2 regions of the Pannonibacter tanglangensis genome follow, and region 2 is predicted to be linked to the other one. Evidence: predicted binding sites of a transcription regulator. Region 2 holds the regulator's gene; the other holds the start of a gene.

Region 1 (7,205 bases), 1.4 Mb from region 2:
CGCCACGGCCGTAGAGGACCCCGTCCTCGATGGTGCCGTCGAAGGGACCGTGCCGCCAGGCGGCGAGGTCGCCAGGGGGCACGACATCGGTGTGGCCGGCGAAGACGAAGTGGGGCCGGCCCTCGCCGATGGTGGCGAAGAGGTTCTCGATGTCCGGTGTGCCGGTGTCGGAAAAGGTGACGCGCGAGACCGCGAAGCCAGCGGATTGCAGCGTCTTCTCAAGCGCTTGCAGGGCCCCACCCTCCGCCGGAGTGACAGACGGACAGCGCAGCAGGTCGCGGGCGATGGTGACGGCGGAGGAGAGGACTTCGGTCATGATGGCAAGCTGTAGCCCCGGCTGCGCCTGCCCGTCAATCGCGGCAAGGGCCTAGCCGCGACGGAAATAGCTGTTCGGCTCCGGTCCGTAGCGGTTCGGTCCTTCGGAACTCGGAATGAAGCCGACCGCGAAGATGCCGATGACGTTGATCACCGGAACAAAGGCGAGCAGCGCCAGAAGACCCGGCAGGCCGATGTCCTGCAGCCGCTTGATGACCAGTGCCAGCTCGACCACGGTCACCAGCAGAAAGAGGAACGGGAACAGCGGGTTGGAGCTGACGAAATCGGACAGTTGCAGCGTGGCGAAATCCGCGTCGGCCGGCAGCGAGCGGGCCCACATGTTGGCGGCAATCGCGACCACGATCCACAGCAGCAGCAGCCCGAGCCAGTAGGGCTTGCGGCCGAGACGCCCGATCGGGCTGAGGAACAGCCAGACAAAGCCGGGGGTGAGATTGGCCGGGGGAAGGTTGGTCTGCATGAATACCTGATCACGTCGCGAGGTCGTCACCCCGCAGGTAGTGCCAAGATGCGCCGGGATCAAGCACAACTCTCCGCTTCGGCCAAAAGAGAGCGCCCGCGTACCGGAAACTACGGTTGGCCTCGCGCGGAAATCGCGTCAATCTTGACTGGATGCGGTCAACCCGGGAGGACACGGCACCATGCAGATGGATGACGCAGGCGCGGCGCGGAGTGCGGCCCACGCGACGGGACAGGGTCAGGGACAGGGAGAAGGACGCATGCCGGAGCAGACCACGCCGCCCGCCCAGAGCCACCGGCCGGACCCGGTGGTGATGGTGATCCAGGTGGAGGACATCGTCGACGCGCTGGCGGAGGGCCTGCGCGACTTCCGGCGAGCGCCGAAGTTCGGGCTGTTCTTCGGCGCGATCTATGCGCTTGGCGGCCTGGCGATCATCCTGACCGCCTCGGCGCTGCACATGAGCTACCTCAGCTATCCGCTCGCCGCCGGCTTTGCGCTGGTCGGCCCGTTCATTGCCTGCGGCCTCTATGAGGTGAGCCGGCGGATCGAACGCAACGAGCCGCTCACCTGGCCGGCAATCCTCGGAGCGGTGTGGGCGCAGCGCGGGCGCGAAATCTCCTGGATGGCCTTCGTCGTCCTGTTCGTGACGATCATGTGGATGTACCAGGTGCGCCTGTTGCTGGCACTGTTCCTGGGCTTCGGATCGTTCAGCTCCTTCGGCGCGTTTCTGGAAACCGTGGTGTCGACGCCGGAAGGGCTCATGTTCCTCGCCGTCGGTCACGTGGTCGGTGCCCTGCTGTCGGTGATCCTGTTCTCGCTGACGGTGATCTCGTTCCCGCTGCTCCTCGACCAGGACCGCGACTTCATCACCGCGATGATCACCAGCGTGCGGGCGGTGGTGGCCTCGCCGGTGCCGATGATCGGCTGGGCACTGGTGGTGACCGTGACCCTGATCGTCTCGATGATCCCGGCCTTCATGGGCCTCCTGATCACCCTGCCGGTGCTGGGCCACACGACCTGGCACATCTACCGCAGCTGCGTGCTGCCGGACCGGACCGCCGTCTCGAGCGGCGGCGCCGGGCTTCAGTCGCCGGAGCCCTCGCCGTCGTCGTCCTCGGCCCCCGCCTGATCCCCCGGGCCGGCCGACCCGCCGCCCGAAAGCCAAGCGGCGCGGGCGGCGGTGTCGACCTCGGCCGGGCGGTAGTCGACCCGCGTCAGATAGAGACCGTCAGGCGGCGCGACGGGGCCGCAGGCCTTGCGGTCGCGCGCCGCCAGGGCCGCGCGCACGTCGTCAGCCGTCCAGCGCCCCTCCCCCACCAGCCGCAACGTGCCGACCATCGACCGGACCTGGTTGTGCAGGAACGAGCGCGACGCGCATTCGGCGATGACCTCGTGCCCCTCCCGGCGGACGGTGAAGACCTCCAGCGTCTTTTCCGGGCTCTTCGCCTGGCAGCGCGAGTGGCGGAAGGTGGTGAAGTCGTGGTGGCCGACGAAGACCTGGGCGGCGGCGTGCATCGCCTCGGCATCGAGATCCGGCTTGACGTGCCAGACCAGTCCGCGCTCGAAGGTGACCGGCGGAACCCGGTTGATGATGCGGTAGCGGTAGGCACGGCGGATGGCGGAGAAGCGGGCATCGAACCCCTCATGCATCTTCTCGCAGGCCATGATCGCCACCGGATCCGGCAGACAATGGAAGTTGAGCGCTCCCATGACCGTCTCGGCCGGCCAGTCGCGCGTCAGGTCGACGTGGGCGACCTGACCGGTCGCATGCACCCCCGTGTCGGTGCGGCCTGCGCCGCCGATGGTGACCTCATCGCCGCAGAAGGCCTTCACGGCCCGCTCGATCACCGCCTGGACGGACGGCCCGTTGGCCTGGCGCTGCCAGCCGACGAAGGGACGGCCGTCATACTCGATGGTCAGCTTGTAGCGGGGCATGCGCCTATTCAAACTCCTCGAAGGGCGTGGCGAAGCTGACCTCGACGGGAAGGTCACGGCGCCCCGCCTCGGTCAGGGCAAGCGCCATGAAGGCCGCCCCCGCATAGGGCGCCTGAACCTGACGGGCGAGCCCGGCGTCGAAGCCGAAGCGGGGGAAATAGGCCGGCGGCCCCAGAACGAGCACCAGATCCTCGCCGCGCGCCCGCAGATCGGCGAGCGCGGCCGTGATGAGGGCGGAGCCGACACCCATGCGCTGCAGGTCGGGCACCACGGAGACAGGGGCCATGCAGACGATCTGCAGCCGGTGCCCGGCCCCGGCGCCCGTGACCCGGCTGAAGGCCACATGACCGACGATGCGCCCGTCCGCCGTCTCTGCGAGACGCTCCAGCTCCAGTGCCCCGCAATGACGCAGGTTGTGCACCAGCCGCGCCTCGGTGTCCTGACCGAATGCGGCCCGGATGACCGCCGCGACGGCCGGCTCGTCCCCGGCGACGACCGGGCGAATGCTGACCGTCGGCGTGTTGCTGAGATCGCTCATGCGGTGTCCCTTTTCCTCATTCCGCCTGCCGCCGCGCTCCTTCTCTCCCCATCAGCGGGAGATGTCTGCGTCAGCAGACAGAGGGGGTGAGCGGCGCTTCCGATCATTCCAGCGCTGCGACAGTCCGTGAGGCCGTTCCCCCCCCTCTGCCCCCTGCCGGGGGCATCTCCCCCTCAAGGGGGGAGAGGACGAGAGGCTGTGCCACATGACCCAGGCGCTTTCGGTTCTCGCCCCGATCAGGCGATCACGTCGCCCTCGGCCAGCTTGGCGCCGCGCTGGAATTCCTCGCCCGGCATCGGCTTCTTGCCGGCGCGCTGGACGGTGACCAGACGGATGGCGCCGGAGCCGCAGGCGATGACCGGATCGCCGGAGACATCCAGCACGGTTCCAGGTGCACCGGCCCCGTCGGCCAGCTTCGAGCGCAGGACCTTGACCCGTTCCCCCTTGCCGGCGAGCACAGGCTCACACCAGGCGCCGGGGAAGGGCGACAGGCCGCGAATGTGATTGTGGACCTCCGCAGCCGGTCGCGTCCAGTCGATCCGCGTTTCGTCCTTGGTGAGCTTGGAGGCGTAGGTGACGCCGGTTTCCGCCTGCGGGGTCTGGCCGAGCGCGTTGCGCGACAGGGCAGCCAGGGCACGGACCATCAGGTCGCCGCCCAGCGCCGAGAGACGGTCGTGCAGGTCGCCGGCGGTCATGTCCGGCCCGATGGCCAGCGTCTCCGACATGCAGACCGGACCGGTGTCGAGGCCCGCTTCCATGCGCATGACCTGAACGGCGGTTTCGGTGTCGCCGGCCATGATGGCGCGGTTGATCGGGGCGGCTCCGCGCCAGCGCGGCAGCATCGAGGCATGGAGGTTGAGGCAGCCTTCGCGCGGCGCATCGAGCACCGCCTGCGGCAGCAGCAGCCCATAGGCAACCACCACGGCGACGTCAGCATCGTGACTGGCGAAGACGTCCTGTTCCTCGGTGCCTTTCAGCGACTTCGGCGTGAAGACCGGGATGCCGAGCGCCTCGGCAGCCTCATGGACAGGCGACTTCTTCAGCTCCATGCCGCGGCCGGCGGGGCGCGGCGGCTGGCTGTAGCAGGCGACCACGTCATGGCCCTGGCCGACGATTTCCATGAGGGTGGGCACGGAGAAGTCCGGCGTGCCCATGAAGACGATGCGAAGGGTCATGTGCGGTGCGCGTCCCGGTTCGGAGTGCCGCCCTTATGGCGCAGTCAGGCAAGGCCCGGCAACAGCACTTTGAGGCTGGCAACCATCATTTCCATGGCGATGGCCGCGAGCAGCATGCCCATGATGCGGCTCATGATGCTGGTGGCCGTCTCGCCCATCATGCGGCCGAGCAGCGGCGCGGCCAGAAGTGTTGCCGCCATGAGCAGGATGGTCAGCCCGAGGGCGGCCGCGTAGGCGATCTCGTCGGCCCGGTCCACCGCCTCGCCACGGAAGATGATCAGCGTGGTGATGGTGCCAGGCCCCAGCAGCATCGGCACGGCCAGCGGATAGATGCCCGGATTGCCGGCAAAGGCCTGCCGGCGGCGCTCCGCGTCGGTGCCATGATGGACATTGCTCTGCTCACCGGAGACCAGATTGATGGCGATCAGCAGGATGAGGAACCCGCCGGCAAGCCGGAAGGCATCCAGCGAGATGCCGAACAGGGTCAGGACCGCCTCGCCGGTGAGCGACACGACCACGGCCCCGATCGTCAGGCCGGCAATGGCGGTGATCGCCACCGTGCGCTGCTCGGCGGGCGTGCGACCGGCCGTAAGCGTCAGGAACACGGGCAGATTGGCCGGCGGACTGACGATGGCGATCAGCGCGGCGAACATTTTCAGGAAGAAGGCCTGATCCATGACAGCTCCGGAGCAACAACGCCCGCGCTCTGGAAGAACGCGGGCGCACACAGCATCCCTTCCGGTGTACACGCTGCCTTGCCGAACACCAAGCGGGGATGTCGGCGGATCCTCGGGGGCCGGAGCAGCCGCGCGATCGACGAGCGCCACGCGCGCGACAGACGCCCCTGCCCTCACGCCTTTTCGGCGTGGGCAGGTTTCCCTGTCACGCCTTTTCGGCGTGAGCAGCTTTCCCTGTCACGCCTTTTCGGCGTGGACAGATTTCTCTGTCACGCCTTTTCGGCGTGACGGGCCTGCTTCTGGAACTTCTTGAGGACACGGTCGCGCTTGAGCTTCGACAGGTAGTCGATGAACAGACGGCCGTTGAGGTGGTCCAGCTCGTGCTGGATGCAGGTGGCGAGCAGCCCGTCGGCGTGGATCTCGCATTCGCCGCCGTTTCGGTCGAGGAAGCGGATCTTCACTTCGGCCGGACGCTCGACCTCCTCGTAATAGTCGGGGATCGACAGGCAGCCTTCCTGGTAGACCGACAGCGCGTCCGACGACCAGACCACTTCCGGGTTGATGAAGACCAGCGGCTCGCGCGGCTGGTCCTCCTTGGCCACGTCGACCACGAACATGCGCTTGAGCTCGCCGATCTGGCTGGCAGCCAGACCGATGCCGGGCGCCGCATACATGGTTTCGAGCATGTCGTCGGCAAGCTGACGGATGCTGTCATCCACGGCGGGGACAGGGGCGCAGACCTGGCGCAGGACCGGGTCCGGAAGGATGAGGATGTCGCGTTTGCTCATGGCTGAGGAGATAGGCAAAGCCAGGCTCACGGTCAACGTCCTTCCTTATCCGGCAAGGGTCTGGCGGACCGATTCGACGCAACAGGCGGCCTCGCAACGGGATGCCTGCACGCGGCGCCGAATCGTTCTATGTTTGTTTTCATGTCCGAGACCCTGTTCATCTTCGGCAACCGGCCCGTCAGCGTGCTGGAAGCCACCGTCTTCGCGGCGCTGCTGCTGCTCGCCGTGATCCTTGCCCTCGTGTTCAGGACCCTGAGCCAGATGCGCGCCCGCGCCGCCAGCGAAGCCATGGCGGCAGAGCGGATCCAGGAGCTGGAAGGGCATCTCGCCCAGATGCTGAAATCCCAGGGCGAGATGACCGGGCGCATGCAGACCATGGCCGAGGTGTTCGGATCGCGGCAGTCCGACATGATGCGGGCCGTCAACGAACGGCTGGACGGCATGGGCCACAAGCTGGGCCTGTCGATGGCCGATACCACCCGGCAGACGCACGAGGGCCTGCGCCAGGTGCACGAACGGCTGGCGGTGATCGACCGGGCACAGCGCACGATCTCCGACCTCTCCGGCCAGGTCGGCCAGCTGCAGGCGATCCTCTCCAACAAGCAGACCCGCGGTGCCTTCGGCCAGGCGCGGATGGAGGCGATCATCCAGGACCAGCTGCCGCCCTCCGGCTACAGTTTCCAGGCGACGCTGTCGGGCGGATCGCGGCCGGACTGTCTGGTGCACATGCCCAACGGCGCGCCGCCGCTGGCGATCGACGCCAAGTTTCCGCTCGAAGCCTTCAACCTGCTGCGCCAGTCGGCCAGCGACGAGGACCTGAAGCTGGCGCAGGCTCAGTTCCGCCGCGACTTCTCCAAGCACATCGGCGACATCAAGGACCGCTATCTGATCCCCGGCGAGACCCAGGACACCGCCTTCCTGTTCGTGCCCTCGGAAAGCATCTTCGCGGAGCTCAACGAGAATTTCGAGGACCTGATCCAGAAGGCGCACCGGGCGCGGGTGGTGATCGTCTCGCCGTCGCTGCTGATGCTGTCGATCCAGGTGATCCAGGCCGTGCTGCGCGACGCCCGGATGCGGGAGCAGGCGCATCTGATCCAGGCGGAGGTGCGGCATCTGACCGATGACATCACCCGCCTGAACGAGAGGGTCGGCAAGCTGCAGTCGCATTTCGCGCAGGCCAACAAGGACATCGACCAGATCCTGATCTCGACCGAGAAGATCGGCAAGCGCGGGCGCAAGATCGAGGACCTCGACCTCGGCGAAGTGACCGCCGAGGCGCGCCCCGGCGGCGGTGCGGCC
Region 2 (7,205 bases):
GTCACGGGCCCGCGCCGCCGCCGGGGCCTGGCCGCCGGCACGGGCGCTGCGCATCTGGTGGAACCCGCGCCGCCCGTCGCCGGATGCCCGCGCCGCTCCGCCGGCCGCGCGACGCTCGGCGGAAGACCATCGGCTGCTGCACGTTGCCTTTGCCTTTGCCGCCGGCGTCGGCCTCTATTTCAGCCTGCCGCAGGAACCGGCGCCTGGCGTCCTTCTCGGGCTCGCCGGAGCGCTCGCGGCCTGGATCGCCCATCGGCATCTCGGCGGCCGGACGAGTGTGCCGCTGCTGCTGCTTGCCGCGCTGGCCTGCGGCCTTGCGGCCGGGGCACTGCGCACGGCAACGGTGGCCGCACCGGTCCTGCAGACGGCCCGCAGCACGACCCTGACCGGGACGGTGCTCTCGCTTACGCCCACCGCGAGCGGCAGCCAGCTCGTTCTCGCGGTGGAGACGGCGGACGGGCTCGGCCGGCAGACGCCGCCCGCCCGGGTCCGTCTGAGCCAGCGCGGCAGCCAGGGCGAGGGGCTCCTGCCGGGCGACCGGCTGCGGCTCTCGGCCCGCCTGCTGCCGCCCTCCGGTCCGGTCCGTCCCGGCAGCTACGACTTTGCCTTTGCGGCCTTCTACCAGGGCATCGGGGCGACCGGCTTTGCCTTCGGCACGCCCGAACGGCTGCAGCCGCGCGCCGACAGCCGGGTGCTCGACGCGCTTGCCGCGGTCGACCGCCTGCGCCACGCCGTTGCCCGCGAGGCGGAGGCCGTGCTGGGACCGGGCGACGCCAGCGCCATCGTCGCCGCCCTCCTCGTCGGGCTGCGCGGACACATCTCGGAGGCCGCCGATGCCGACCTGCGGGAGGCCGGCCTGTCGCATGTGCTCTCGATCTCCGGCCTGCACATGGTGCTGTTTGCCGGCGGCATGTACTGGGTGGTGCTGGCCGGACTGGCGCTGGTCCCGGGCTTCGCGCTGCGCCTGCCGCTGCACCGGATCGCGGCTGGCGCAGCCCTCCTGGCGGCGACCTGCTACCTGTTCCTCTCCGGGGCGAGCGTTCCGACCCAGCGGTCCTACCTGATGATCGCGCTTGTCTTCATCGGCCTGATGACCGGCCGGCGGGGGCTCAGCCTGCGCAGTGTCGCCCTGGCGGCCCTTGTTCTGCTGGCCTGGCGGCCGGAGGATCTGTTCTCGCCCGGCTTCCAGATGTCCTTTGCTGCCGTCATCTGCCTGATCGCCGCCTATGACGACCACGGCCGGCATCGCCGGGCGAGCCGGGACCGGCGCAAGGCACGCCGGCCGGCCGGTCCTCTTGCCGCAGTGCTCGGCGGGCTCTGGCTGTGGCTTGCCGGCCTTACGGCCACCTCGCTCATTGCCGGCCTCGCGACCGGGGTCATCGGGGCCTATCATTTCGACCGGTTGTCGCCCTATGGCCTTGTCGGCAACCTGCTCGCCATGCCGGCCGTGTCGCTTCTGGTGATGCCGGCCGGGGTCGCGGCCTTCCTGCTGCAGCCTCTCGGCCTTGCCGCACCGGCGCTGCATGTCATGGGCGAGGGCATCGGGATCATGCTCTCGGCCGCCCGCTTCACCGCAGGTCTGAGCGACACGGACGGCGTCATCGGAGCGCTTCCCGCCGGAGCGGCGCTGGCGCTCACGGGGGCCGTGTTCTGGGGCTTCCTGGCCGAGGGCCGCTGGCGGCTCCTCGCCGCAGTGCCGACCGTGGCCGGACTGGTGCTGTGGGCCGCGCATCGCCCGCCCGATCTCTACATCGGCGAACGGGGCACCCAGGTGGCGGCGCGCGATGCCGACGGGGTGTTGCGGGTCAATGGCGGCCGCATCGGGTTTGCCGCCGAAGTCTGGCTGACCGGAGAGGGCATTGCGGACCGGCATTTCTCAGCCCACAGGCCTGTCCCGGCGCAAACGCGCTGCGACCCGCTCGGCTGCGTCATCGACGCCCACTCACCCGGGCAGAGCCGACCCGCTCCGACCGGCAGTGCGCGCCCCGACGCCCCGACACGCGCCCCGGCCAGCATCTCGACCAGTATCCCGGCGAGCGCCCCCGTCATCGCTGCGGCCAGCGCCCCCCTCGGCGAACCGGCCCGGCTTTCGGTCAAGGCCCCAATCGGCGCCCCAATCAGCGTCCCAGTCAGCGCAAAAGCCGAACTCCCCGTCGGCGCGCCGGCCCGCGCGCCGGCCACCCGAGCCGCACCGGTCAGCGCGGCTGACCCGGAGGCTGGCTCAAGGCTGGACGCGGACCCTATGAATCCCCTCGGCCCGGGCGCTGACCGAGGCTCCGGACCTCGTCCCTCTCCGGGCGTCCAGACTGGCAGCCACGCTGCCCACCCCACTGACCTCCAGACTGACCTCCTGGCTGGCCTGCTGGCTGACCGCCAGACGGCCCTCCAGGCTGACCTCGTGGCTGGCCCCCGTTCTGGAAACCATCCGGGCCTTCGCTCTGGCCCCGCCGGTGCTGGCCCTTCCGGTGCTGGCCCGGACCAAGAGGCAGGCCAGGATCAAGGAGCAGGTCAGGATGAAAGAGCAGGCCAGGATGAAGGAGCAGGCCGGGGCCCGGACAGCGATCAGCCCGACGCCCCGCCGCTTCGCATTGCGCTGAGCCGCAAGCTTGAGGCGCTGGAAAGCGACTGTGCCCGCGCCGACATTCTCGTCACGGCACTGACCGCACCGCCCGGATGCGCTGCGCCGCTGATCTTCGATGCGTCGCGCCGCGACCTCGGTGTCGTGGCGATCTGGCTCGCGGACGACGCGGCTCTGCCCGACGCCAATCAGACGGGAGGGGAGCAGGCCAGCAGTGCCCCGGCCCAAACAGACCTTACCCAAACTGCCCTGGCCCAAACCGACCCGGCTCAAACCGACCCGGCGCAAACGCACCCGGCCCAAACTGCGCCAATGCAAACGGACCCGCGACAGACGGATCCGGCCCAGCCTGGCCCCGGCCGGACCGATCCGGGCCGCAGCCAGCCTCTCGGCCATGACCCTGCCAGACCTGAACTTGCCAGACCTCAACTTATGAGACCTGAACTTGTGAGACCTGACCCTTCGAGACCTGACGTCACCAGGTTGGCGACACTCAGGATCGAACGCATCGCCTACAGCCGCCCGCCGGGACACCGCCCCTGGCAGTTGCCCGTGGGACGGGGAGGCCCGCTCCCGTCGGCTCCCACTTTGCCTGATCCCGCTCTGCCTGATACCAGTCCACCTGATACCAGTCCACCTGATCCCGCTCCGCCGGACCCAGACGGCGATCCCGGCGCCGCCCCGGCCCCCTGAGACAACCGGCAGGCACCGGCAGCCTCCGCCGCAGTCACACCTGTCGCCGGCACACCTGCCGCTGCCACACCTGTTGCCGCCAAACCTGCCACGGCCAGACCAGCGGCCGCCGGGGCCGTCATCTGGTCCCGACTGCAACAGGCCCGATCCCGGACCGTAAAGGCATGCGCGCCCTGCGCCAGATGGCAAAGGCCAGTCGGCAAACGGGGTATGTGCGGCGCGTCAGTACTGCCGGAACAGCGCGACCAGCTTGCCCTGCACGCGCACGCGGCCGGGACCGAAGATCCGGGTCTCGTAGGCCGGATTGGCCGCCTCCAGCGCGATGGAGGCTCCCTTCTTGCGCAGGCGCTTCAGGGTCGCTTCCTCGTCATCGACCAGGGCCACGACGATGTCGCCGCTCTCGGCCGAATCCGTGCGCCGGATCAGCACCGTGTCGCCATCGAGGATGCCGGCCTCGATCATGGAATCGCCGCGCACCTCGAGTGCGAAGTGCTCGCCGCGTCCGATCAGGTCCTGCGGCACGGAAATGGTGTGGCTGTGGGTCTGGATCGCCTCGATCGGCACGCCCGCGGCAATCCGGCCCATCACCGGGATGGTGCTGATACCGGCCGGCATCTCGGGCTCGGCCGCGCGCGGCGGTGGCGGCGTCTGCGCCTTGCCGAGCGAGCCCTCGATCACGGAGGGCGCGAAGCCCTTGCCGCGCGGCGCGGCAAGGCCGGGCGTCATGGAGTCCGGCAGGCGCACCACCTCCATGGCCCGCGCCCGGTTGGGCAGGCGCCGGATGAAGCCGCGCTCCTCGAGGGCGGTGATGAGGCGATGGATGCCCGACTTCGACCGGAGGTCGAGCGCGTCCTTCATCTCGTCGAAGGAGGGCGGCACGCCGGTCTCTTTCAGCCTCTCGTGGATGAACATGAGCAGTTCATGTTGCTTGCGGGTCAGCATGGCGAATCCTCTCGGGTCGCGTCGGTACAAATCATGAACGCAGGTTACCTGTTCACACTGTGTTCCACAAGTCTTAAGGTGAGGTTAGCGGGATGTTCCGGCGGGCGAGGTCATGGACGCACGGCCTCCGGCCCGGTAGGAAGGGGCAGTTGTCGCCCGGGCGTCCCGACGGGACGCCGCCAGATGGATGAGCCGCGCATGCCAGACCAGTCCGCCACCGACGAAGCGGGGGAGCGCGCCGCGCCCCGGACGGGCGGCGCCGCCGATGCGGTTGCCGCGCTTGTCGATGCGTTTGCCGCCCGCCGCCCGTTGCGGGCCGGGGCCTTCATCGTCACGCTCTATGGCGATGTGGTCGTCCCCCGGGGCGGCTCCCTGTGGGTCGGGCATGTGATCGAGGCCTGTGCCCGCGTCGGCATCAGCGAGACGCTGGTGCGCACCGCCGCGTCGCGGCTGGTGGCTGCCGGCAGGCTGGAAGGCACGCGGGTTGGGCGGCTTGGCTATTACGGCCTGACTGCGGCGGCACATGAGGAGTTTGCCGCGGCGGCCGACCGGCTCTATGCCCTGCCGCGCGATGGTTCGGGACCTGCCACCTTCACCCTGGCCCTGCAGGCCGGGTCGGCAGCCGGGGAGCCACCGGACCGGGCAAGCGGCTTCGTGCCGCTGGCGCCGGGGGTGGCCCTGGCGGCGGGGCATCGACCGGTTCCCGCCGGCTGGGCCGGGCTCACGGCCGCCTCCGACGACCTGCAGGGGCATGACAGCCTGCGTGCGGCGGTGCGGCAGGTCTGGGCCCTGGACGATCTCGAGGCGGGCTATGCCGCCTTCATCGACCGGTTCAGCCGCCTTTCGGACCTGCTGGCGGCCGGTGACCGGCTCGCGGATGGGCTGACGGCCCTGTCGGCCCGGCTGCTCCTCGTCCACGGCTTTCGCGCGCTGGCCCTGAGGGACCCGGACCTGCCGCCCGCGGCCTTGCCGCAGGACTGGGCGGGCGACCGGGCGCGGCGGCTCTTCGCCCGCCTCTATCTCGCGCTGAGCCCGGCTGCGGATGCGCAGGTGTCGAGCTTCACCGGGCTCGAGGGGGCGCTCGAGGCGGTGACCCCCGGGGTGCGGGCGCGGCACGCCCGTCTGGGCGGCTGACGCCCCAGCTTTTGAATGGCAGGCCTCTCAATGGCCGGCCTCTCGATGCCTGGTCGCCCAAGTCCCAGCCTTGCACGACCCGGCCTTGCACGACCCTGACGGCCCGGTTCCGTTCGGGTGTGGCCGGGGTCGGTTCTGGCGGAATCGAGACGGCGCGCCGGTTGCCGGGAAGACCTTGACGCACAGCGAGGCGAGGCAAGGCCAGACCCGGGCACACCGGAACGGCGGCCCTGCAGGCAATTCTCGCCCGCGCGGCCCGCACCGGAAGCCGGCAGAATGGCAGCCGGGCAAGCGGCAGCCGCGACAAGACGAGCCGGAACAATGGCAGCCGTGACATTTGTAGCCGTGACATTTGTAGCCGCGACGTTTGCAGCCGCGACAAAGGCGGGTGCGGATGGCAGATCGGGGATTGTGCGGGGGAGGGCACAGGCAGCCCCGCCGGGCGCAAGGGGTCGCTCGAGCGGGACTGCCTGTTCGGGAGGTTTCTGACCAGGGAAACCTGTCCTAGAAATGGGGTCGGCGCGCCCCCGTTCAAGACCGACAGCCTCATTCCTTCGGTGGATCCGCTGCGTCATCCGGCGTCGGCTCACCGCAACGTGTCACAGAAAATCAAAAAAAACCTATTGCAGTGTGATGAAACTCTGCATATGGTGACCGTGCGGTCGATGAATTGAGGGTGAGGCTCAGCTCTCGAACGCCAGCTGGTCTGAACAGGCCCGCGTGACAGTTTCTGGGGACGCTTCTGAGGGAGGAAGTGGATGTCCGACGCCTTTGTCTGCGACGCAGTCCGCACGCCGATCGGCCGCTATGGCGGGGCGCTGTCGTCCGTCCGCGCCGACGATCTGGCCGCCGCGCCGCTGGCCGCGCTCGTGTCCCGCCACCCGGGTCTCGACTGGAGTGCGGTCGAGGACATCATCTTTGGCTGTGCCAACCAGGCCGGCGAGGACAATCGCAATGTCGCCCGCATGGCGGGGCTGCTGGCCGGGCTGCCCGTTTCGGTTCCCGGCACCACGGTCAACCGCCTCTGCGGCTCGGGCATGGATGCGGTCGGCATGGCCGCGCGGGGCATCCGGGCTGGCGACTATGACTTCGTGCTGGCGGGCGGCGTCGAGAGCATGTCGCGGGCGCCCTTCGTCATGCCGAAGGCCGACACGGCCTTTTCCCGCAGTTCTGCAGTTTACGACACCACCATCGGCTGGCGCTTCGTCAACCCGAAGATGAAGGCTGCCTTCGGCATCGACTCCATGCCGGAAACGGCGGACAATGTTGCGGCGGATTTTGGCGTATCCCGCGCGGATCAGGACGCCTTTGCAGCCCGCAGCCAGGCCCGCTGGGCCACTGCGCAGGAGCAGGGGCTCTTTGCGCAGGAGATTGCGCCGGTCGAGGTGAAGCGGGGCAAGGGCGAGACCGTCCTGGTTGCCGTTGACGAGCATCCGCGCCCGGGCACGACGGCCGAGCAGCTTGCCAAGCTCAAGGGCGTCAATGGTCCGGAGCTGACCGTGACGGCGGGCAATGCCTCCGGCGTCAATGACGGCGCTGCCGCGCTGATGCTGGCGAGCGAGGCAGCGGTGGCCCGTCACGGCCTGACGCCGATGGCGCGCGTTGTCGCGATGGCTGCGGCCGGGGTCGAGCCGCGCGTCATGGGCATCGGCCCGGTGCCGGCGGTGCGCCGGGTTCTGGCCAAGGCGGGGCTGACGCTCGACCAGATGGACGTGATCGAGCTGAACGAGGCTTTCGCGGCGCAGGCGCTGGCGGTGCTGCGCCAGCTTGGACTGGCCGACGATGCGCCCCATGTCAATCCGAACGGCGGGGCCATCGCTCTGGGGCATCCGCTCGGCATGAGCGGCGCGCGGCTGGT

The links. Region 2 encodes LexA, which represses DNA repair genes until DNA is damaged. Its sites were predicted from a motif close to TGTTCNNNNTGTGTTCNG; they were not measured.
Region 1: GWI72_RS12950 (DNA recombination protein RmuC) is a predicted target of LexA. The motif match lies at 6,030-6,047, and genes of this name have one in related genera.

What each region holds. Positions count from the first base shown of each region.
Region 1 is NZ_JAABLQ010000001.1:2,910,409-2,917,613, forward strand. Features, by position in the region: gene dapE (succinyl-diaminopimelate desuccinylase) at 1-316, opposite strand, end outside; gene GWI72_RS12915 (DUF805 domain-containing protein) at 368-793, opposite strand; gene GWI72_RS12920 (DUF2189 domain-containing protein) at 1,053-1,922, shown strand; gene truA (tRNA pseudouridine(38-40) synthase TruA) at 1,877-2,728, opposite strand; gene GWI72_RS12930 (GNAT family N-acetyltransferase) at 2,733-3,266, opposite strand; gene fmt (methionyl-tRNA formyltransferase) at 3,503-4,441, opposite strand; gene GWI72_RS12940 (MarC family protein) at 4,486-5,118, opposite strand; gene def (peptide deformylase) at 5,388-5,906, opposite strand; gene GWI72_RS12950 (DNA recombination protein RmuC) at 6,048-7,205, shown strand, end outside.
Region 2 is NZ_JAABLQ010000001.1:1,480,421-1,487,625, reverse strand. Features, by position in the region: gene GWI72_RS06730 (ComEC/Rec2 family competence protein) at 1-3,271, shown strand, start outside; gene lexA (transcriptional repressor LexA) at 3,494-4,213, opposite strand; gene GWI72_RS06720 (PaaX family transcriptional regulator C-terminal domain-containing protein) at 4,412-5,347, shown strand; gene pcaF (3-oxoadipyl-CoA thiolase) at 6,106-7,205, shown strand, end outside.